DNA from 4 places in the Paenibacillus anseongensis genome. Region 3 is predicted to be linked to each of the others. Evidence: a T-box and tRNA genes for the amino acid it is inferred to sense, from the RefSeq annotation. Region 3 holds a T-box; the other regions hold tRNA genes.
What was found. The T-box of region 3 lies ahead of GON05_RS15015 (arginine--tRNA ligase). A T-box ahead of a tRNA ligase gene usually reads a tRNA of that ligase, here a tRNA-Arg.

Region 1 (5,751 bases), on a different contig from region 3:
AAGTTTCCGATTAACGACTTTTTAGCTTCTGTTTCTGTTGGCGTTATCGGCCAAACACCGCGTCTGGATCTTAACTATGAAGAGGATTCGCAGGCTAAGGTGGATATGAACGTTGTCATGACGGGGCAAGGCCAATTTGTAGAAATCCAAGGAACGGGCGAGGACTCTCCGTTTTCACGCAAGGAATTGGATGAGCTGCTTGCGCTTGCAGAATCAGGGATTCATACGATGATTGAAGAGCAGTCTAAAGTGCTAGGCCCTATAGCGGATCGTATTCGGGGTGTACAACATGCGGCTACGAAGTAATATTGTTGTGATTGCAACCCGCAATGAGGGGAAAGTCAAGGAGTTTGAAAGTCTTTTTGGCCCAAAAGGGTACAAGGTCCGCAGCTTGGCAGATTATACGGATCTTCCGGAAATCGTCGAAAGCGGCAAGACGTTTGCAGAGAATGCGCGGATCAAAGCACAGATTATTTCGGCGCATCTTCATGTTCCCGTCCTTGCAGACGACTCAGGCTTGTGCGTGAAGGCGCTCGGCGGTGATCCTGGTGTTTACTCGGCTAGATATGCCGGAGAAAACGCAACGGATGCAGCCAACAATCACAAACTGCTCCAAGCTTTGAGCGAGTCCGCGCCGGCTGATGGGTTGCCTGAGGAAGCAGGACATCCGAAGTTTTTAAGTGAGGCAGCGTTTGTTTGTGCCCTTGCGCTTATTGATCCGGTAGCGAATGAAACCATTGAGGCCGAGGATTCTTGCCCGGGTTACATTATAGCGGAACAACGCGGCGAGAGTGGCTTCGGCTACGATCCGCTGTTTTATATTCCTTCTCTGGGAAGAACCATGGCGGAGCTGACGGTGGAAGAGAAGAATGAAATTAGTCACCGCGCTAAAGCTTTGCGATTATTCCTGGATAGGCTTCCTGATCAAAATGAATCCTAATGAAAAGACCTGCTCCCACATCAACAGTGGACAGCAGGCCTTTTTCTATTAACGAATTGATATTTTATAGTTTCGCAACCACATATCCACTTGTGCCAAATACGCGAACAGCTGAGGTCCCGTCATCAACTGGCCGAACCATGGGAGATCGAAGTCGTTCGTGTCGGAGCTGGCGAGTGCCCGTATTTTTTTTACATCAATGAAGGGCAGCAGCGGTGAGCCGGGGTCATCCAAAATTTCCAACACCCATTTGCGAACAGCCGTTAAATAATTAGGGTTGTGTGTCTTTGGATACGGGCTTTTCTTGCGGGTTAAGACATCATCAGGCAGAACGCCTTTGAGTGCTTTTCGTAAAATGCCTTTTTCTCGGTCTCCGGATGTTTTGATTTCCCAGGGAATATTCCACACATACTCAACAAGTCGGTGATCGCAGAACGGAACACGTACCTCAAGTCCGACAGCCATGCTCATGCGGTCTTTGCGGTCGAGAAGTGTCGGCATGAAACGGGTGATGTTGAGGTAGGACATTTCCCGCATCCGGTTTTGCTGCTGCGTTTCTCCCGCTAGCCGCGGTACTTCGCTTAAGGCCTGCTGATAGCGATTGCTGACGTATTCAACTGGCTTAATCCAGTCAACTAAGTCAGGTGCCAGCAGATCGACCCGGTTAGGCAATTTCAATGACCAAGGGAACGTATTGGCAGAGAGGGCTTCTTCGTTGTGAAACCAAGGATATCCGCCAAAGATCTCATCCGCAGCTTCGCCCGAAATGGCGACCGTAGCTTCCTTTTTAATTTCCCGGCAAAACAAATAAAGGGATCCGTCAACATCGGCCATTCCCGGCGTATCCCGGGCAAAAACGGCTGTTTTCAGGGATTCCACTAGTTCAGGCGTATCGAACTCAATATAATGGTGCTCGGTACCAAGATGCTCTGTCATCCGCTTAATCCAAGGTGCATCCGAGTTTGGTTGAAAGAGATTGGCTTTGAAGTGCTTATCATTATCTTTGTAATCGACTGAAAAAGTGTGCAAAGCGCCTTTACCGCTTTCTTTGTAATGCTCCGCGGCAAGTGAGGTCAGTGCGCTGGAGTCAAGCCCTCCGGATAGCAACGTACAAATCGGTACGTCGGAGACGAGCTGCCGCTGGGCGGTGTCGCTTAGCAGTTGTTGAACCTGGAGCGCCGTCGCTGCCACATCATCCGGATGAGGTTGGCTTTCCAGCTTCCAGTACGTTCTGATGGATAGGCCATTGCGGTCAAAAATAGCGCATTGTCCCGGTTTCAGCTCCGACATATTGCGATAAATGCCATGTCCCGGAGTGCGCGCAGGACCCACTGCGAAGATCTCGGCCAACCCTTCTGCGCCGACTTCCGCCTGAAAGTCAGGGTGAGCGAGGATGGCTTTTGGCTCAGAACCGAATAGAAGGACGCTGTTCTGATGAGAATAAAAAAGCGGCTTTACGCCAAGCCGGTCTCTGACCAAAAAGAGGGATTGCTCCTGGTCGTTCCATGCTGCGAAGGCGAAGATACCATTCAGACGGTCTACACAAGCCCGCCCCCATTCAATGAAGGCAACAAGCAGCACCTCGGTATCGCAGGTTGTTCGAAAATGATGTCCGCGCAGTTCGAGCTCTTTCTTCAGCTCGGGGGCATTGTAAAGTTCGCCATTATATACGATCGTATAGGTGTAGTCTCCTTGTTTCCGGATCATGGGCTGAGCGCCGTTTTCCGGATCCATTACACTAAGACGTCGATGGCCCAGGGCACAGTGCTGTGAGATCCAGGTGCCAGAAGCATCCGGTCCACGCAAATGGAGCGTTTCCGTCATATTTTCTAGAATGGACGGGTACCCGGTCAAGTCTTTCCGCCAATCTATCCAACCCGTTATTCCGCACATAGACGTTCCTTCCTTTCTTTATGAAGAGAGCATGATGATAAAGGGTATGCAAATTGGGAATATATAATGTCTGTCCAAGAATAGCGAGAAATGTCATCGGATAGATTTTGTGTTTTAAATCCAAGCCTGTTATTATTAATGAATTATTATTACTAAACAGTAAAGGTGATGGCCATGAAAAAGAAACATTCCAAAGCACAAATCGATTATCTAGCCTCCAGAGAGCATTTTTTGCAAATTAGTAATCAAGCGGATAAACGGATTGCCGATTTGAAAGAGGCGGGCCAAGAAGTCGGACAGGCTGAACTGGAAGATATCATTGAACGTGTTGGCCTGCACCGTGCCTATAATGAACTGACACAAGCGGAGAATTTGCTGATTAATTGGACACAAATCGCCATTAAAACAGAGCCTGAATTCATTGCCAATCGCAGTAATTTCGAGGAACTTTATGAAAGAGTCAAAACAGATGCAGAAGCTAGAGGCGCTCTTCTAAATTTAGCCATGCGTTTAAATCTTGACCTTGCGTGACATTCTAAAGGGGTAGTGCCATTCTTTCTTCAGGAGGCGAATGCTCATGGATAGTCATTTCATTAGCAAGCTGCACGACAAGCAGAGGAAAGCCGCGAAGAATTTCAGGACACAAGGTGACGGTCAGCCAGGCAGTAACTTGCCTCACAAGAAGCACTAAAGTCTAATGGCATTAACAAGAGCCTGTAGAGATCACTCTACGGGCTCACCTTACTAGGAGGGAATTCATCATGGGCAAAAAAAGTATGAAACAAAAAGCGCAAAGCACGATCGATCATTCGAAGCAATCTTCACGCGTGCAGTCTAATTTGGATTCAACTGAGCCTGGCCATCATCAGCCGAATCGGCCTTCTGTGTAGGAATGTAGGAACGGATTTGTATTTTAAAATAATGCTTCAAGAAGCCGCAACCTAAGGTTGGCGGCTTTTTCTATTTAGAGGAACTACGGGCCACTATTCTAGCAAATTCAGCCTATATGAGCGTTCAGCGGAACTACAGGGCCTTATTTGACCGCCTCATCCCGTTTTCTTTAAGAAAACGGACAAATAAAGGCCCACAGCTCCTCTCCGGCGAAAAAGGGCATATTTCGATGAAATAGCGCCCTGTAGTTCTCTTCGTAAAGTACCGTTGGAGGATTTATCTTCTCCTCCGTAGTTTAGCTTGTTAAGAGCGCCAAGAGAGAGATAGCAGCAAATTTCATTGAGTGGATTGCTGCATACAAATAGAGGGGGAAGCTTCGCTTACCCCTCTAACAAAAAAAAGACCGCGAATTCTCGCGATCTTTTCTCCTTGCAATACGTCCCAGGAGGGATTCGAACCCCCGACCGCACGCTTAGAAGGCGTGTGCTCTATCCAGCTGAGCTACTGAGACATGGACCTCTTCTTACCTAGCAGCGTGTAGCTGTTTGGCGAAGCAAGAGTTATATTATCATATCTTTTTAAGAGAAGTCAACACTTGTTTTAAAATTATTTTGCAATCACCCGAACAATCAAGTAAACTGTCACCAGCAGACCAAGATTTCTGAGGTGATCCACATAACCGAGTTGTCGATGAATAACGTTATTCTTTTCCCGAAAACAGAGCAATATTACGAAGAGGAACTTACCAGGTTTCTAAAAAACGAACAGTATAGCGATGCTCTTCAACTGCTGACATTTCTGCTTCAATTTCCAGCTGCGCAATCGGATAAGATCGAGCAGTGGGAAGCATTGCGGATTTGGCTGCAAACCATGTTTCCAGAAGAGCTATTCCCTATGCCGAGTCCATCGGAAGAGGATTTAGAGGAAGAAGAGGATTTATTAAGGCAATACATACATGAGAAGTCGTCAGATGATGGGGCATATGCCTTGAAGCTGCTGGACTTGCTCAAAGAAGGTAATTTGGAGCAGCAAGTAAGCAGTCTTGAACAATTGGGTTTTATCGATCAACCCGGCATAGGCTCGGCTATCAAAGAATGGCTTAGCGAAAAGCCGCGGCACCCGCATATCCAGTTCAAGGCGCTGCAGGCGCTTAAGCAAATGGGGGAGCAAGGATTCATTGAGTTTCCCAAAAACGGGAACAGGATTGCCGTCCAGATCGAGGAGACACCGCTGTGCCCGGAGGATTTTCCATCCCAAATTCGTGATATGATTCGCAGAGTCGGGGATATTAGTGAAATAAGCCAGCCGGATTTTGTTTATTTTGCCAAACAAACTTGGCAGGAATTTTTGGCCTATGCCTATGGAACAGCCATCTATTCAGACTTGCTGAAAGCCGAAGAAGGCGCCGTTGACGTATGGGCATCCGCCTTGCACGCGATTTTGCAAGAACGATTATTTGGTTCTGTTAACCGAGAGGAATTGCTAGATAATTACGGGATTGTAGGGTCGATGGCGCTGCAATGGAAGCGGGCGCATCTCGTGCTGCAGGCGTTTGTGAAGCAGTTTAACCCCGATCCGTTTTAGGGTCGAAAGGTCGCCTTGAAATGAATTTGTTATATGTTATAATAGAATGGTTATAATGAGCGTAACGTGAAAATATGTCATCGTACATTTTTGGAAGGGGAAAGCATAAAATGAAAGCAAGTTGGGAAAAAATAGAGAAGAACGTAGGCGTTCTTGAAGTGGAAGTTGGCGCAGAGCGCGTCGCAGATGCATTGGATAAAGCTTTCAAAAAAGTATCCGCGAAAGTAAATGTACCAGGTTTCCGTAAAGGGAAAGTGCCACGTTCAATCTTTGAAGCTAAATTTGGTGTAGAAAGCCTATACCAAGATGCACTAGACATCATTTTGCCAGAAGTTTACGTACAAGCGATTGAAGAGGTTAAAATCGAGCCTGTTGATCGTCCAGAAGTAGACGTAGAGCAATTCGGCAAAGGACAAGTTCTTAAATTCAAAGCGAAGGTTACT
Region 2 (5,751 bases), on a different contig from region 3:
CCGCAGTTGATACTTCGTCTTCGCTCACATTGGCCGCATAAAGAACCGGCTTCATGGTCAACAAGTGAAGGTCGCGAACAAGCAGCTTCTCATCGTCGCTCAAATCGATGCTACGCGCTGGCAGATCGTTATAAAGAGCTTCCTTGATGCGTTCCAAACACTCAACCTCAGCAACAACTTTCTTGTCGCCGCCTTTCAGGTTTTTGCGGGAACGCTCGATTTTTTTCTCAACCGACTCAATGTCAGCCAAAATCAATTCGAGATTAATCGTCTCGATATCGCCAATCGGATCAACTTTACCGGAGACGTGGGTAATATTATCATCCTCAAAACAACGGACAACATGCACAATGGCATCCACTTCACGAATGTGTGCCAAAAATTTATTTCCAAGCCCTTCGCCTTTGCTCGCGCCCTTCACCAAACCCGCAATATCAACGAATTCGAAGGCTGTCGGAACAATGCTCTTAGGGACAATCATCTCTACCAGCTTGTGCAATCTCTCGTCCGGTACTTCAACTACCCCAACATTCGGATCTATCGTACAGAACGGATAGTTTGCAGATTCTGCCCCCGCCTGTGTAATTGCATTAAACAATGTCGATTTTCCTACGTTCGGTAGACCGACGATACCTGCTTTCAAAGCCATCGTAGTTACAACTCCTTAATTTTCGAAAATCATCCTTCTTATTATATAGTACTTGGAACGCAAAAAAAAGCCTGTAGGCTACTGATTAGCCGCAGACTTTTTTTCCAGTGCTTTTTTTGTTTCATTTTCCCGCTTCTGGACGAAGTACGTTTCAATCTGATTTTTTAAAATAAATCCGCGCAGCGCGTTCGTTTTCTCATCCGGGATGCTGACAAAACTAGCACCATAATAGTAGCCGTCATTTGTTTTTTCTTGCCGAACAATTTCCATTGTACAAGGCACCAAAAAGCCCAAAATTAACTCCACTTCCAGTTGAGAGTTCTTTTGAATAACTTTTTCAAGCATAGCATTTTCACTGATCGTAAATCCTAAACCATTAATAGATAGATTTTTGATAGAGAATCGAATCGGTGTATCAAAATGATGTTTGAGCTTCTTGTTTCTATCCTGGAGCGCGAAAAGAAGCCCTTCATTCTTCACATCTACGCGAGGGAACTCCCGCTTTTCCGTGAACTTCCTGCGATTTTCAGGAGGATTCAGAACTATCAACGAACCCTGCTCCTTGGCCACAACCACCGTATCCATAACAAACAGCCCGGATTTCGTATACACTGTCATTTTACACTTATCTCCCAGTGCAAAAACATGGTACTCCGGCAGCTCCACTTCAATAATGTCACCTAGTGCATAGGTCAACACGCCAGTGGCTACGAAATCTTCCTTGCTCAGCATCGCTTTGCTGTCAATCATTACATCAGCGTCGTACCCTTCCTTGCTGCCGTAAAACTTAGCAGATTTTTGTTTGCTGTTGCTAACCACTTTGTTGATCACCCCTCCCCGCGTTCCATATAAAAAAATAGACTGCCCCTGCTTTGGGGACAGCCTATTACCTCAATCTGAAAAAGCATCGATTTTCGGTAACCAGGCTGTCGTAGTTCCATAGGAACCGTAGACCCTCGGCTTTGCGTCCTTACCTTTCGGTAAGTTTGCCATTATCGAACCTGCAAATGATTTGTCATGCTTTGTCGTACAATATCGTGATTTATGGTCTAAAAGACCTACGTTATCTTTCATTATACGGATGGATTTCCCTATTATCAACTAATTCTCTTGCATACATCTGGTATTTGTTGTATGAATGTTAGAAGAATTAAATATCCACAACTTTTTGAGTTATACACATTGTTATCCACAGGTTGTTAACAACGAATGCTTGTTCGATCCTTTGTTCACATGTGGATAAGATTATTTTTAGTGAGGTGTCCCCCTGTGGATGAATATAGTGAACATATCCCCTGGATGAAAGCGGCCATAGAGGAAGCGCGTAAAGCCGAAGCCATTCGAGAGGTGCCGATTGGTGCCGTTGTTGTCTATCAAGGGGAAATTATCGGCCGCGGCTACAATCTTCGCGAAACGACGCTGGATCCGCTCGCTCACGCTGAGATGATCGCTATTAAGCAGGCCAGCGAGCATCTGCAAGCGTGGCGCTTGCTTGACTGCAAGCTCTACGTTACGCTGGAGCCTTGCCCGATGTGTGCAGGCGCGATTGTTCAAGCGCGCGTTCCGCAGGTGATCTACGGCACAACCGATCCCAAGGCCGGCTGCGCGGGAACGTTGATGAACTTGCTGCAGGAGGACCGGTTCAATCACCGGGTCGATGTGATCAGCGGCGTGCTGCAAGAGGAGTGCGCGACGATGCTGACGCAGTTTTTCCGCAAGCTGCGCGGGAAGGAATAGCGCGTTGGCCCTGGCTTTAGCTTTTTGGCTTTTGGCTTTTGGCTTTTGGCTTTGGACTTTGCCGTTGGGGTTGGCCGCTAGGCTGAGTGCGAGCTAGTTTCGCAAGCGGTCGCCTCGCATTGATACGCGAAAGGGAACTAAGATCCCTTATTCGCCGGATCTTAAGTACTTCCACGAGGAAGAGGGAACTGAGATCCGCTATTTTAGCACTTCTAGCCGAAATCTTGGCTAATTAGGCGAAATAAAGCCCTGTAGTTCCGTCTGAACCTTTGAAGTGTGCGGTTTTACTCAAATAGCGCCTTGTAGTTCCCCATCGCACGATGCAGTTAGCGAATTTCAACTACAAGTTAAATCTTGCCACTCAAAGGTTGCGCCATATAAGGCTTCGTGCTATCATAATCTTTGCCAAGCGCCCGTAGCTCAGCAGGATAGAGCAACAGTTTCCTAAACTGTAGGCCGGATGTTCGAATCATCTCGGGCGCGTATACAACATAACGCCAGTTAACGGTATAAGCCGTTAGCTGGCGTTTTTTTCAATCCACAGGACAGTTAAATTCTTTTAAAGCTTTTTTCATATTTTCTTTTAGTTTATCTACATATCCAGTAAGATCACCAGAATGATTGCTAAGATTTGCGTTGTATTGATTGACTTCATTGTTTATCTGCTCTGTGTAAAGAACAGCGATCTCGTGACATCTTGGACCTGTGATTGCCGAATTTGACACGGGCAGCGGTGTAGGCGTTGGTTGAGGTTTATTCGGAACAGATACATCCGTTGTATTATCTACACGCTGAGAGTTCCAAGTCTTCATAAAATGGTATTCTGCTAGGTTGTCCTTACTGCTCTTACTATACTCCTCAGCATTTGATCGTTTGACGGTAACAAAGTTTGTAACCGAGTTATTATGAATAATGCTTACTATCATTGAATCTACAGGTGAATTAACCAAAAAATCGGAGAGCGCAATGGTATGATCTTTATCTGCGCTACTATCATTTGACATTTCTAAATCTACTTTTAAATAAGCGCCATACTCATTATAGATAAGCTGGACATTTTTACCCTGATATTCTTTGGCTTTCTCATTTAATGACGGAATAGTAGCTGCAAAATCTTTCATTGCGTTATCTTCTTTTACTTGAGGAAATGCAAGATCAACGGTGTACTTCTCAGCATCCCATGTTACCGATGCCCCGGCTTGTTTCAACAGGTACAACGGCACAACGGTTCTGCCATCTTGTATCGTAGCAGGCACATCCTCGGCTTGAAGCTCTTTCCCCCCAAATAAAACCTTCACGATTGGAGCCCCCTTGTAGTCCCCATGAAGGCCCGCTGCATGAACGACACCAGCCAAACAGAAAAACGATAGCATAAACACCATTACTTTCTTTTTTTTCATAAAAACTTTCTCCCCCACCCAAATAAGCTTGTTAATTGCCACCTGTAACATTTCTAATATTTCTAGAAAATTCCTGCAAAAATTCAACTTTTTCTACCTATCCACATGTTAATAGACTTCCTGCCCGCTAAGAAAAAAAATCAGCGTTATCAACATCAGCACAAGTACGAGGTTTTTGAAACGTTATTAACAACGAAAAAGAGGGAGGTTATCCCCAATTGGGTAGGTAAGGGCACCAAAAAGTAGTACTTAGGAAAAAGCATGCACTGTGTTGTACTTTTTACAACAAAAAGACGGAGGATCGGCCTCAAATTGCAGTTTCGTTGTACTTTGTGCAACACTTCGGAGAGGGAGGGACGGTATTAACCCCATACAGGCCAAAATGAGTGTAGATCATGCAATGAAGATGACGATTCCAGGTTAAAACCGCCTTCAGTATTGTATAAAGTACAACATAGGGCGGGGCGGCATCTCTGCGCAAAAAAAAGAGCCCACCGCATCAAAAAGCGGCAGGCCCTCCCTACTTCATCCGGTCCCGATACTGTCCCGGCGTCATATTTTCATATTTTCGAAAAAGACGTATAAAATACGATGGCTGATACCCGATCTGCTCCGCAATCTCGTTGACCTTTAAATCAGACTCGACCAGCAGCTTCTTGGCTTTATCCATCCGCAGGGTGATCAAATAGTCGATGAAATTCACGCCATTGATTTGCTTGAATGCTTTACTTAGCGCATAGGTCGTTGTATTAAAAGCATCCGCACATTCCTCTAAGGAGATGTCACTGCTCATAAAACGCTCCTGAATCCGATCCGTAACGCGCTCCACCAGACGCTTCATGTGGATGTCCTGGTATTCATTCAGCCCTTCAATATAAGGTGAGATCACCTTCGTCTGGAAAAAGCGGACCATCTGCTCAGGCTCCCGAAGCTGATTCAACTGTTCGTACAAGTTGTAGCCCTCGAAGAAATGATGCGGATTAAAGCCGGACTCCAGCATAGTATGCAGCATACTGCCCAGAACCTGCATGGCTCCTTCCTGGAGGATCTTCTCTTTGCTCGACTGGCGCACAAGCTCATGAACGAAGCTCTCGATCAAGCTCAGCGACTGCTCGCTTTGGCCCATTCGAATGGCTTGCATCAGCTCTTTCTCCAAGGCAAATGGATAATGCACATCGTCGTTGGTGCTCGGCAGCATCTCTTCCAAATCAAGCACTTGATGATCAGCTTTCAAATCCCGATAGCGGATAGAGCTGCGCAAAAATACTAAAAGCTGCGGCAGATCCTGCACGTTCGCGGTTAAACGGCCCATGCACACGGTGGTCTGCATTTTAAGAAGGGAGCTAATGGTTTGTGCCAAATCATTCGCTAACAGATACAGCTCATCCTTGGCCTGCTGTTTCGTCCGATCCATGGGATAAGAGAGCAGAATACCTACGGTCATATCCTGGAAGTTCATAATCTCCGCATTTGGGGTTTGCGTATTTACGATCTCTTGCGCGATATTCGCTGCCGCGAAGGTTGCCAGTTGTTCCTCATTTTCCAGGAACCGGCCATCTTCTTTGGCAAATCCGCTAATCTTCACCAGCAGCAGAACGAACCACTGGGACTCCGTCTGCCAGTCGAAGCTCTCCATCCGCCCTCTTAGCTCTGTCTCGCTTAGGGAGTAAAAGTGTCCTTGGACCAACTGCAGGAGGAACGCCGACCTTAGGGCAGGATAGGCCTTATCTAGCTTGGATTCCAGCACTCTGCTCTCCTGACTTAAATGCCGCCACTCCTGCTCAATGAAGGCAAGCTCATCCCCTTGGCTCTCCTGTGTGGGCTTATAATCCTTAATCACATTCACGAGCCGCATAATCGGTTGATATATTCGCTTGGAGGCCACCCACGAAAGCAGCACAGCCAAGAGAAGCCCTATTCCCCCTATACTGAGCATACTTCTAGACATAAACTCCACAGGGGCCG
Region 3 (5,751 bases):
TTTCTGCTTATTCTCGGCTTCTATGGATTATCAGTTTGGCTTTCCCATCAAACGGGTCGGCAATTTCTAAGTAGGCTTAGCTTGTTTGCAAGCTGCGTTTCCTTTGGTGTAGGAGCGGGGCTCATTGGGCAGACCTACAATTCTCATGCCGACAGCTACACGTTGTTTGCGGTCTGGTTTATTCCGGCCTTTCTTTTTGCCATATGGACGAGGTGGCAGCCCTTTTACATCCTGTCGTATATTCTTGGGCATTTGGCTTATTGCTTTTACTTTTTTCCTCATTGGCAAGGCGGATCGGATTCGGAAGGTGTTCGAATTACGATCTGGGTAGGCTTAGCAATTGTGAATGGCATTATCTATTTGTTAACAGAACGTGGGAAGCTGAACTCTTCGTTTTTGAAGTGGATTTCATTCCAAGCGGTAATAGGTATTCTGCTCGTGCTTTCAAATTCGTACGCATTCGAAGATTACGGGGTGTTCATGAATCTGCCCTTGATTGGAGCTCTTGCGGCAGCGGTATGGTACTCACATAAAATGCGCAGCAAAGCTTATCTCTTGTTCTCAGGCTTATGGATTTCAGCCACGATTACGTTTAAATACATCGAACTCGTCGTTCGCCATTATAATGAGCTTTTTTTCATCATCAGTTTGCTATTTGTGATTGTATTCATCGGTGCCAATGTGAAGTTCATGACATTTATCCGGGCATGGCAGCCAGCCGAGAAGCCAAGGAATGAAGTACTCGATGGTGAGGCAGGAGAGGACGTTAAACCGGAAGGTGATTTTACCAAATGGATTGTGCGTGTTCTTACGGTTTCCGTCGTTATCATCGGATCGCTGTTAGGCAGCCTGACGGTTATCGGGATTGTTACGTTGGTGCTGGGGTTTGAGAACCCTGAGAATGTGTTGATGGGTTTTGGACTTGTTGTTGTAACGAGCATGATCTTTTTGAAAAAGCTAAATGCGTTAGTGAGGTACACCATACTCATCAGCGGACTGCTTCTTGGAGCGGGAGCGGCTGTGTTTGCAGAAAATATCCCCGTCCAATTCGCTTTCTTAGCGCTTACAATCGCCGCGTTTATCTACATTGCCGGGATGGTGCATCGCATTTTTTTCTTCCTTGCGGCAATTTTGATCACAGCTGCGATATTAACCAATTGGCTCAATAGCAGTGTTGTCATTTTGTCAGTGATTACGGGCTTATTGTTCGTCCTGTTTGCAGGCGGGCAGGTCATCCGGAATGCTGCAGTTAGGCAGCCGGTGCTCTATAGCAGCTATCCATCTTTTCTTTTCACATTGTTTGTGTTAACTTTCATGACCGAATCTGCTTGGTATTATGTCACCAACGCCCTGTTCTTTATCCTTGTCGTGCTTGCCTTAGTCGTTAGCAGGCAGCTACACAGCCGTTGGATTTTCGCTTGGTCAATGGGGTTCTGGACAGCTTTCCTCGTGTACAAATATTATGATTTAGCCTGGAAGCTGCTGCACAAATCGATTACTTTTGGCATGATTGGCATCTTGATACTGATCTTTACCGTTTGGTATGAAAAAAGGCATCGCCTTGAAGCTGCCGAACCCGAAACTGCTGCTGGAGCAAACGTTAAAGCGAATCGACTCCTGATTGCCGTGCTAGTGCTGCTGCAGATCGCAGCCATGTCGATACAAATTGGCAAAAGCGAGTGGCTGCTCTCTCATGGACAGCTCATCAAACTCCAGCTTGAACCGCTGGACCCGCGTTCGCTCATTCAAGGGGATTATGTGCGCTTGCGCTATACGATTTCTGAGCCGCCTATTTCCGATATGAAGAACGATGATGTGACATCTAAAAAGAAAATCTCTGTCGTGCTCGCTCCGAACACAGCTACAGATGTGTATGAATTCAAACGTGTCTATACGAAAGGGGAAGAACTTGCCCCAGGAGAAGTGCGTATGAACGGTACTCGAAGAGGGTATGAGGGGATCGATTATGGCATTGAAAATTATTTCATTCCAGAAGGAACAGGCCGTACCTACGAGCAAAACGCCAAGTTTGCGGAAGTGAAAGTTTCTGCGGGCGGAGATGCGATTCTTGAGCGCCTTATACTGCAACAAAGTGTTGTTCAATAAAGATTAATGTGGTAAAATTACCCGATCTTTGCAAGAAAAAGAGAGGGGTAGCTGTTCGGATGTGGCTCATGTATTCCGTACTTGCGGCTTTCAGTTTCGGGCTGCGAGGCATTCTGTATCACTGGTCCAGCCAGCAATCATTAAACCGGAATGTGCTGCTATGCGGCACATTTTTCATGGGGGCGTTAATTAGCGGCAGCTGCGCCCTCCTTTTACATCAAGCTTGGACCGTGACTGCGCTGATTGGCGTTCAAATGGGGCTGTTTTCTTTCGGGGCCAATGCCAGTATGTTCAAAGGTTTTGCCGTAGGCAAAGCGTCATTGGTCGCGATCCTGACCGGTTTGCCTTCCGTCGTTGTGGTATTCGTTGCGTATTTGATTTGGGATGAACGGCTTAATATTATGCAGTTTCTAGCCTTTGTTATTATCGTTATCGGAATTTTAGTCGTGCGTTACTCCAATGACATTACGCTCAAAAATTTGCAAGGCGCTGGCTGGGGAGCGCTGGCCTTGATTCTTTTTGCCGCCAATGACTTGTCTAGTAAGTGGACGACCTTGGTCGCGGCCCCGCTGTTTCCAACGTTATTCTGTATGTTTGCTACCGGAACTGTTTGTTTTGGACTGTGGTGGTTGCGGGATCAGAAGCGAAGTAATCATCAGCAGTCTACACAGGTAAAAGTGGCAGCCACCACAGGTTGGACGGAACGACGGACTTTTTTATTCGGGATGATCGTGGGCATTACGAATGTGGTTGGCATGATTTTCATCCTTCATGGATTTGATCATGGCAAGGCAGGCTTGGTTTCGGCTGTTGTCGCATTGAATGTACTGATCGTTCTGCTGTACACGCGATTTGTCTTGAAGGATAAATTTTCAAAGATGGAACAGTCTGGATTGGCTTTGGCCTTTATTGGGATCTTAATGATGAAGGTAGTTGCCTCTTGACAACTCCAACATATTGAAGTAATATTCAGTCAATTCATAACTTGATATGTAACATTGATGAACAGGACAGTAGTTCTTGTCGGACAGTCGCAGCGAGCCGGAATTGGTGGGAACCGGTACGAATGTCAGGAACGAAACGGACCTGGGAAATGGTCTTCCGAAATGAGCAGTAGGGAGATCCGGCATAAGCCGTTATCGTTGGAGGGGTTAAATCTGTAGATTTAACACTTAGAGTGGTACCGCGGGAATGAACAGCTCTCGTCTCTTATTTAGAGACGGGGGCTTTTTTGTATGCAAATGATGCCATTTGGGAGGAAATACGATGATTCAACAGCTATTAACCATTGAAATTGAGCAGCACGTCGAAGCCATGTTTCAGGAGTCCGGGACGCAGCGTCCAGCTAATTTGAAAATTTTAACCGAGCATCCGGCGCACCCGGAACATGGAGACTACAGCTCCAACATTGCCATGCTTTTGGCCAAAATACTGCGCAAGTCCCCCTTGCAGATCGCCGGGGAGCTTCAAAGCCGCATCGAGCAGAATGGGCTTGTTCAAGGTTTGTTTAGCAAAGCAGCTGCTGTTGCACCCGGTTTTCTGAATTTTTATATCAACTGGGAAGCCTGGGCCGATGGGGAATTTCAAGCTCCAACGAAGCGCACCAGCCGCAGTAAACAAAGCAAGGTACTGGTGGAACATACCTCCATTAATCCTAACAAAGCGGCACATGTAGGGCATTTGAGAAATTCTTGTATCGGTGACTCTTTGTCACGTATGCTATCGCATGCCGGGTATGAAGTGGAGGTTCACAATTATATTGATGACCTCGGGAATCAATTAGCCGATACGGTGGTAGGTATTCTTCATACGCAAACGGAGGGAAGTTTTCCACGTTTCGGGGATTTTTGTTGGGAAACTTACGCTAAGGTGAATCAAGCCTATAAAGATCAGCCGGCGTTAGCCGAGCAGCGATCTGTGGTCCTCCATGCCATTGAAAGCGGGACATCGAATCTTGCGTGGATGGGTGCTTTGGTTGCGGAGCGAATTGTGCGTGAGCAGTTGGAGGAAATGAAGCAATTTGGCATCTCCTATGATGTGCTGGTGTGGGAAAGCAGCATTGTTCGTGCCGGATTCTGGGATACCACTTTCGAGCTGCTGAGTAAAACGGAAATGTTTCATAAGGTGACGGAGGGGAAACTGGCAGGCTGTTGGGTACTGAAGAACCTCGAAGAAGGCGGAGCTGAAACCCCAGCGGACAACCAGGATTTTCAAGGGGATAAAGTGCTTGTTCGTTCAAATGGCATTCTTACCTATACCGCGAAGGATATAGCGTATCACCTGTGGAAATTCGGACTGCTGGAAAATGATTTTGTGTATAAAAAATGGGAGGATGGCTTGTGGTCAACGGCTGCTCAAGGAAGTAAAAAAACGATCGGGCGCGCAGATATGGTCATTAATGTCATTGACTACCGTCAGCAGTATCCGCAAGAGATGGTGAAGCTGGCACTTGAAGTGCTTGGTTATCAGCAGCAGGCTAGCCAACTCAAGCATGTCAGCTACGGCGTTGTTTCTTTAAGTCCAGATACAGCGGCAGGGCTTGGTCTGGATACTTCCGAAGGCAAAAGTTCCTATGCGATGTCAGGCCGTCAAGGCATTGGGATTAAAGTCGCAGACCTGCTTGATCGCATGGAGAAAGTGATCGATGCCAAACGTTCAAGAAAAGCGGGAATATCCAGCAGATCCATCGCCGCGGCTGCGATCCGTTACTATTTGCTAAAATATCAGCTGCAAACCGAAGTGATTTTTGATCTGGAGCAAGCGACCGAAGTGACAGGGAATACAGGCGTTTATTTGCTGTATGCTTACGCAAGAGCGAACCGTATTTTGGACAAAGCGAAGGTGGACGATCGTCTGCAAGCCATAGCGGCCAAGTTTCATGGAACTCTTCTGGAAGATCAGGAATACCAGCTGCTGAGGCATATCGCTTACTGGCCGGAAACTTTGGAGAATGCCACTGCTCAGTTGGCTCCTAGTCTAATTTGTCATTATGCGTTTGAATTAGCATCTTTGTTCAATCATTTTTATAGTGCATGTCCGGTTTTAAAAGGGAGCGAAGAGAGCATTTCCCACCGCTTATGGATTACACAAACGGTGAAGGCTACCCTTCATGAAGCGCTTGAACTGCTTGGTATGCCGACTCCTAAACGATTATAAAAAACTCCCTTAGATAGAGCCTAATGTGCTTCCCTTATGTATTTGCTGATACAGCCTGTCAACGGGCTGCATAAAAAGCAGAAAAAGCGCTAGCCCCTTCCGAGTTCGAGCATGAAGTGCCATGTTTGCTGAGATAGCAGCGGAAAAACAAAAGTGAGAGTCAGACAATCCGTGAGTGCAACCATTGGTCAAGGCGGGAATTCGATCTCGGTGAACGCTTCTGAGGTTGGTGTCGTCCGCATTCGTCCTTAAAAATGCAACAATAGCTTTCTGATCTGGATTAAATGCGGTACAATAGGGATATTCGTGCCAATATGAATGATTCAGGAGGCTTTTACCACAATGACAGAAAAAGAGATCGAAACACAAACCGAAGAAAATAACGAACAAGATTTGGAACAAGAACAGGCCCAGATCATTATGACTTGGTTTCAGCACATAAACGAAGTTATGAAGGCGCAATTTCCCGAATATGAAGTCGAGGGACAA
Region 4 (5,751 bases), on a different contig from region 3:
GGAAGAACAAGACCGATTGCTTTTGCTGCGCCAGTGCTGGAAGGAATGATGTTCTCAGCTGCTGCACGAGCACGACGAAGGTCTTTGTGAGGAACGTCAAGCACGGATTGGTCATTTGTGTAAGAGTGAACAGTTGTCATCATACCTTTTACGATTCCGAAGCTATCGTTGATAACTTTCGCGAAAGGAGCCAAGCAGTTTGTTGTACAAGATGCGTTGGAGATGATTGTGTGAGCTGCTGGATCGTATTTGTCTTCGTTTACGCCAAGTACGATTGTGATATCTTCGTCGGAAGCAGGAGCGGAAATGATAACTTTCTTAGCTCCACCTTTCAAGTGAAGGGATGCTTTTTCTTTCGCTGTGAAGATACCAGTGGATTCAACAACGATTTCAGCGCCTACAGATGCCCATGGCAGGTTCCCAGGGTCACGCTCAGCAAAAACTTTGATGGAACGACCGTTAACGATCAATTCGCCTTCGCCAGCTTCAACTGTTGCGTCTAGTTTACCGTGAGTTGTGTCATATTTAAGCAAGTGAGCCAGTGTTTTAACGTCAGTCAAATCATTTACTGCAACGATTTGTACTTCTGAGCTGTTCAAAGCTGCGCGAAACACGTTACGACCAATACGTCCGAAACCGTTAATACCTACTTTTACCATAGCGAATTCCTCCTAAGATTAAAAAAGATTTATTTATTTCAAAACGCAGCTGGTACAAGCCCACGTTATGATGTCCAATTACACATGTTTCATAATTTCAAGTGCCGCCGCTTCGTCCGTGACCAGCACATCTTCTTGCCCGTGCCTTAGAACGGAAGCAATCGCTTCACCTTTGCTTTTGCCGCCTGCTACGCCAATCACAACCTCTGTCCGCTGCAGATCCTCCAGACGAAGCCCGACTGTAGGCATTTTGTGCACGACATTTCCTTTGCGGTCAAAATAGTACCCGAATGCCTCTGCCAGAGCCCCATCGTCCTGCAAGCTGCGAGTCGTTTCGGCATCTACCTTGCGCCTTCGAGCCATGACCATAGCATCTCCGATACCGTGAACTACGATGCGACAACTGCGAACAGCGTCAACAACTTCCTGAATCTGCGGATCTTGGATAAGCGTCTGATACGCTTCCTCGCCTAAATGATCCGGCACATGAAGCAGTCTGTATTTCCCGCCTGTCTTCTTGGCCATAATAGACGCGATTGTATTTGCCTGCATATCCACGCTTTCGCCGAGTCCACCGCGAGCCGGTACGAACCAATTGCCTTTCATGGAAGAGGAAATCGTCAAGTTATTCGCAATTTGCGCCATTGTTGAACCGCCGGTTACTGCAATAATGTCGCCCTTGGCCACATATTTGCGCAGTGCCGCTGCGCCGGCGCGTCCAAGCTCCTTCTTCGTGAAGACCGAAGTGTCCGTATCGCCAGGAACCACAATGACTTGCGAGAGACCGTACGCTTTCGCGATGCTTTCTTCCAAATCCGTCAATCCAAAAGCGATCTTAATGATCGGCAGCATATCCTCGAGCAGTTGACGGCCGGACTCCGTGATCTTCATCCCTGAGGCGTCCGATTCCAAAAGCCCATGCTCCTTAAGGAAATCTACTTCTCCGCGGAGCACCCGCTCCGTCATATCGAGCGAAGAAGCTAGCGTTCTACGTCCGACAACACCAGAGATTAAGATATGATGCAGAATCGAGTATCGCTTCTTCATGATGTCCATGAGATCCGGCAAGAGCTTTTTCTGAATGTCTAGAATTTCTCTCATATATCGACGTTCGACGCTCCTGATCCAGTGATGGACGTTTTATGTCCCGGGTATACATTTTGCGTCCCACCCGGGTGAAAAAAAATGGCCTTACACGTTTATTATAACCAATAAGTCTTTAACATTCAACAATTGTTCAAACAATTTCAATAAAATGTGCTGTAAGGGCTTACGGTATTGCTTTTTGCACGGAGGTGACATATAATAACCCTTGCTTCGCTTTTTTGAAACATGCGCCCGTGGTCCAATGGATATGACGTAGGCCTCCGAAGCCTGAGATAAAGGTTCGATTCCTTTCGGGCGCGTAAATGACATGGAAATAAGAGAAACATTAGAGAAATCAGTCGGTTGACTGATTTTTTTTATTGTTAGTTTGACCTTTCTTGACCTTCGAAGGTTTTTTCGTTATCATACTTGTAGATACTGTAAATAGTATGTACGCGGGAGATCAATTTCATAACTCATAGCATGACTTTGGCCCCAGGCACCAATTTTAAAACCATCTACCCACCCCAAGGAGGTCATTCTCATGAGTTTTATCCCTATGGTCGTCGAACAGGACGCACGCGGTGAAAGAGGATATGACATCTACTCTCGCTTGCTGAAAGACCGCATCATTTTCTTAGGCACGGGTGTCAACGATGTTGTGGCAAACTCCATCATTGCTCAGTTACTATTCTTGGCCGCACAAGATCCTGATAAAGATATCTCGCTATACATTAACAGCCCTGGCGGTTCCATCACAGCCGGTATGGCGATCTACGACACGATGCAGTTCATCAAGCCGGATGTCTCCACGATCTGCGTTGGTATGGCTGCTTCGATGGGCGCATTCCTGCTAACAGCCGGCGCCAAAGGCAAGCGTTACGCGCTTCCGAACAGCGAAGTCATGATTCACCAACCGCTTGGCGGCGCTGAAGGTCAAGCCTCCGACATCGAAATCCGCGCGAAGCGTATTTTGAAAATGAGAGACAACCTGAACAAAATCCTTGCAGAGCGCACAGGACAAACGTTCGAACGCATCGAAAAAGATACAGACCGCGACAACTTCATGAGTGCTGCTGAAGCAGCCGACTACGGACTCATCGATAAAGTAATCGAGCGCGTCTAATACAAATAACCAGCTTGCATGGCTGCTCCTCCGAGCGGCCTTGCGGCTGGTTTTTTTATTGATTGGCTGGTTGCTCTCTAACAGACCTCACAGCCTCTATTTTTCGATTTTAGGCTCCAAATGCAATTTAACGGACTCCAGAGCCGTTAATCACCATAAATAGCCCTAGCAACGGAAAAAACCTGTTAAATAACGTCACCACAGTCCGTTAACTGTCTAGCTGCAGGTAAATAGCAAAGAATAACGGCCCGTGTGTCCGTTACACAACGAAACTTCCTGCCGCGCCCCGCGTTCGACTACCCGCTACCAGCTGCAAGCAAGCCGCCGCCCGTTACCCTGCTGCAAAGCAAAAAAAAGAGCCCCAGAGGCTCCTATCCACCCGAATATCTTCCGATTTTCAAGCGAGGTGATAGAATCTCCAAGGCTCTTTACAATCACTTACTTTTTCTCATCCAATGGGTAGAAAATAAGGTCAATCGGGAACGCTGAGCCCGCCGGAGGCGTGAACTCAATATCCAACGCGTCTTCCTTGCCCGTCGTGCGAGCCAGCACTTCCATGCCGTCAAACGCGGTAATGACACCGGAACTCGGAACTGGTACGATCTCGCCGTTAATTTTGAACGGCCCTTTGAACACGCCGCCTCTAGCCATAATCATAACGGCCATTTTGCGCGGCTTATCCGAATGGATTTTATAAACCACACCATAGTTTCCGCCGTTCTCTACGTTCTCCTTGCGTATCACGTCATAACCTTTGACGAACGGGTCGGTCTTATTATCGCCTATCGTCAACACCGATGTTTTGGCGAAACTCGCCGCATCAATGTCCCACTTGATTTCGGATACCGGGAAAGTCCCCCTCACATGGCCATTGAAAGCCAACAAAGGAAGTTCCTTCACCGTATTCGACGTTAACCTTTGATCCGTTACCGCGAAAGACATTTGCAACTCGCCATCTGTTTCGACATCATAGAACAAGTTCACGCCTTGCCCTGGATAAAAGTCTGGAAGCTTCGCATAGACATAAGTCTCATGAGGAGCAACCGTCATTGTATCTGTGTACACATTGTTCAACAGGAAGTCTACAGAAGCTTCGCTGCCGATCAAGTTAGCGTATACGGAAGGGTATACCTCACCTTTATTCGTCGTCTTGATGGTTACCGGTTTATCCGTATTATTCGTGGCGAAGATCGCCATTGTCATGATTTGTTTCGTGCCGTTGATATGGTCAGCATACAAACGCGCTTTCCCATTGATTTTGTCCTGATACAGAATGCCTTTTTCCGTAAACTCTTCGGGACTGTCGCTTACCAGCAATGTACGGTCAGTAAGCTCCGTTACTTTCTTAGGAAGCATCGGCAGCTCGTTGAAATGGGACCAAATAGTTCCCCAGTCCGATTTGATGAAACTGCCCACAGGAGCTGTATAAATCGGGTACTCCACTTGGCTCAAATAAGGCACGTCTTCAACCGTTACATAACTTTTGAATAATTTACTTTCGTGTCCATGGCGATCCTTCACGGTCAAAGTGACCGGATACTTGCCTGGTTTGAAGAACGCTTCTTCTTTGCCAACCCAATCGTAGGATGCAATACCTTCCGCATCTGGATCGTAGCTCAAGTCTACATACTTCACAGGCTCTCCAAGGCGGTAAGTAGGCTTCGCAGTTGCGAACTTGGCTACAGGTCGGGAATTGCTGTCTTGATCAATGTAGATGCCCTCAGGCGTCTTAAAGTGGACAATCTCTACACGACGCAATTCGCTGTTGTACGTGTATTTCGCGCCCATATAATCCGCAAGCCATGTCAGCTTGACCAGAAGCTTCCCGTTCACAATCGCCGCAACCGAGTTAAAAGGCGTATCCACGCCATTGGTCGTAACTGTCTTATGGTCAGCATCCAACACGATGTTGTAGCCTGGAGGTGTCATTTGAATCGTCCGGGAATCGTTATTCCACTCTACTTTGAAGCCCATAGTATCGCCCAGGAACTTGGCAGGAACAAACGTACTGCCGTTGATAATCGTAGCTGGCGACTCCAAATGAATCTGATCCTCATTCACGAAAGCTTCTGACTTATCGATATAAAGTAAAATAAAGGACGAACTCGCCGATACGGCATGCGCTGCTGGTGCTGAAATCGCACTAGCCAGAAACACTAGTAAAGCGAGCATAACAGTAATCTCTTTCCTTAAAGCATTCCATTTCATTCTCTCTCTAACTCCTTTTGCCTTAGTATGCGAGGTTTGCGAGATAGAGGGCAAAGCAAATAGCCCTTTCCTTCATTGACCACGTTCATTAGACGCCGCCAAGAGAAAAAGGTTGCTAGTCTATTCAAATGTTAACAAGATTGACACTTATTTACCGTAACTGCCAAAAGCAGCGGTCAATTGCAAAAAAGCCTCCTCGAAAGGAAGCTTTTGAAGGATTATTGGTTTTCCAATTCTTCCTTGCTAACTAACGTGACTAAAGCGTTTACAGCCTGCTCTGCATCCGAACCTTCTGCACTTATGAAGACTTCGGTCCCTGTGCTGATCGCGAGACTCATAATTCCCATGATGCTCTTGGCATTCACTTTCTTCTCATCTTTCTCAACGAAGATCTCAGATGAAAACTTATTCGCCTCTTGAACAAACAATGCCGCAGGTCTGGCATGAAGTCCTGTTCTCAACTTCACAACGACTGGACGTCTGGACATGGAACTAATTCCCCCTAGTGTGGCGCTTATATGAATTACTACTGATAACAGTGCTATTCCTTATGTTATAACATTATACCATTTTTCCCTCAAGTACACTAGAAAAAATGAGAAAAACTTATTTACATCGTGTTCAGTCCCGTAAAAACTAAGAATTCCGCTGTTTTTCAGCCAATTCGTCAAT

Region 1: it encodes a tRNA-Arg, which carries the amino acid that the T-box ahead of GON05_RS15015 (arginine--tRNA ligase) is inferred to sense. The anticodon was not compared.
Region 2: it encodes a tRNA-Arg, which carries the amino acid that the T-box ahead of GON05_RS15015 (arginine--tRNA ligase) is inferred to sense. The anticodon was not compared.
Region 4: it encodes a tRNA-Arg, which carries the amino acid that the T-box ahead of GON05_RS15015 (arginine--tRNA ligase) is inferred to sense. The anticodon was not compared.

Annotation. Positions count from the first base shown of each region.
Region 1 is NZ_WSEM01000008.1:887,733-893,483, reverse strand. Features, by position in the region: gene rph (ribonuclease PH) at 1-306, shown strand, start outside; gene GON05_RS11615 (XTP/dITP diphosphatase) at 290-940, shown strand; gene asnB (asparagine synthase (glutamine-hydrolyzing)) at 989-2,833, opposite strand; gene GON05_RS11605 (hypothetical protein) at 3,008-3,364, shown strand; gene GON05_RS11600 (DUF4023 family protein) at 3,411-3,524, shown strand; gene GON05_RS39705 (hypothetical protein) at 3,595-3,723, shown strand; tRNA gene GON05_RS11595 (tRNA-Arg) at 4,162-4,235, opposite strand; gene GON05_RS11590 (hypothetical protein) at 4,415-5,308, shown strand; gene tig (trigger factor) at 5,419-5,751, shown strand, end outside.
Region 2 is NZ_WSEM01000007.1:167,876-173,626, forward strand. Features, by position in the region: gene ychF (redox-regulated ATPase YchF) at 1-649, opposite strand, end outside; gene GON05_RS07825 (PilZ domain-containing protein) at 728-1,480, opposite strand; cyclic di-GMP riboswitch class I at 1,563-1,650, opposite strand; gene tadA (tRNA adenosine(34) deaminase TadA) at 1,883-2,386, shown strand; tRNA gene GON05_RS07835 (tRNA-Arg) at 2,796-2,869, shown strand; gene GON05_RS07840 (stalk domain-containing protein) at 2,920-3,837, opposite strand; gene GON05_RS07845 (helix-turn-helix domain-containing protein) at 4,307-5,751, opposite strand, start outside.
Region 3 is NZ_WSEM01000015.1:50,333-56,083, forward strand. Features, by position in the region: gene GON05_RS15005 (GDYXXLXY domain-containing protein) at 1-2,106, shown strand, start outside; gene GON05_RS15010 (EamA family transporter) at 2,166-3,050, shown strand; T-box leader at 3,099-3,319, shown strand; gene GON05_RS15015 (arginine--tRNA ligase) at 3,373-5,262, shown strand; gene GON05_RS15020 (hypothetical protein) at 5,605-5,751, shown strand, end outside.
Region 4 is NZ_WSEM01000023.1:266,219-271,969, forward strand. Features, by position in the region: gene gap (type I glyceraldehyde-3-phosphate dehydrogenase) at 1-659, opposite strand, end outside; gene GON05_RS27590 (sugar-binding transcriptional regulator) at 738-1,760, opposite strand; tRNA gene GON05_RS27595 (tRNA-Arg) at 1,994-2,065, shown strand; gene clpP (ATP-dependent Clp endopeptidase proteolytic subunit ClpP) at 2,290-2,871, shown strand; gene GON05_RS27605 (stalk domain-containing protein) at 3,310-5,079, opposite strand; gene GON05_RS27610 (HPr family phosphocarrier protein) at 5,298-5,567, opposite strand; gene whiA (DNA-binding protein WhiA) at 5,716-5,751, opposite strand, start outside.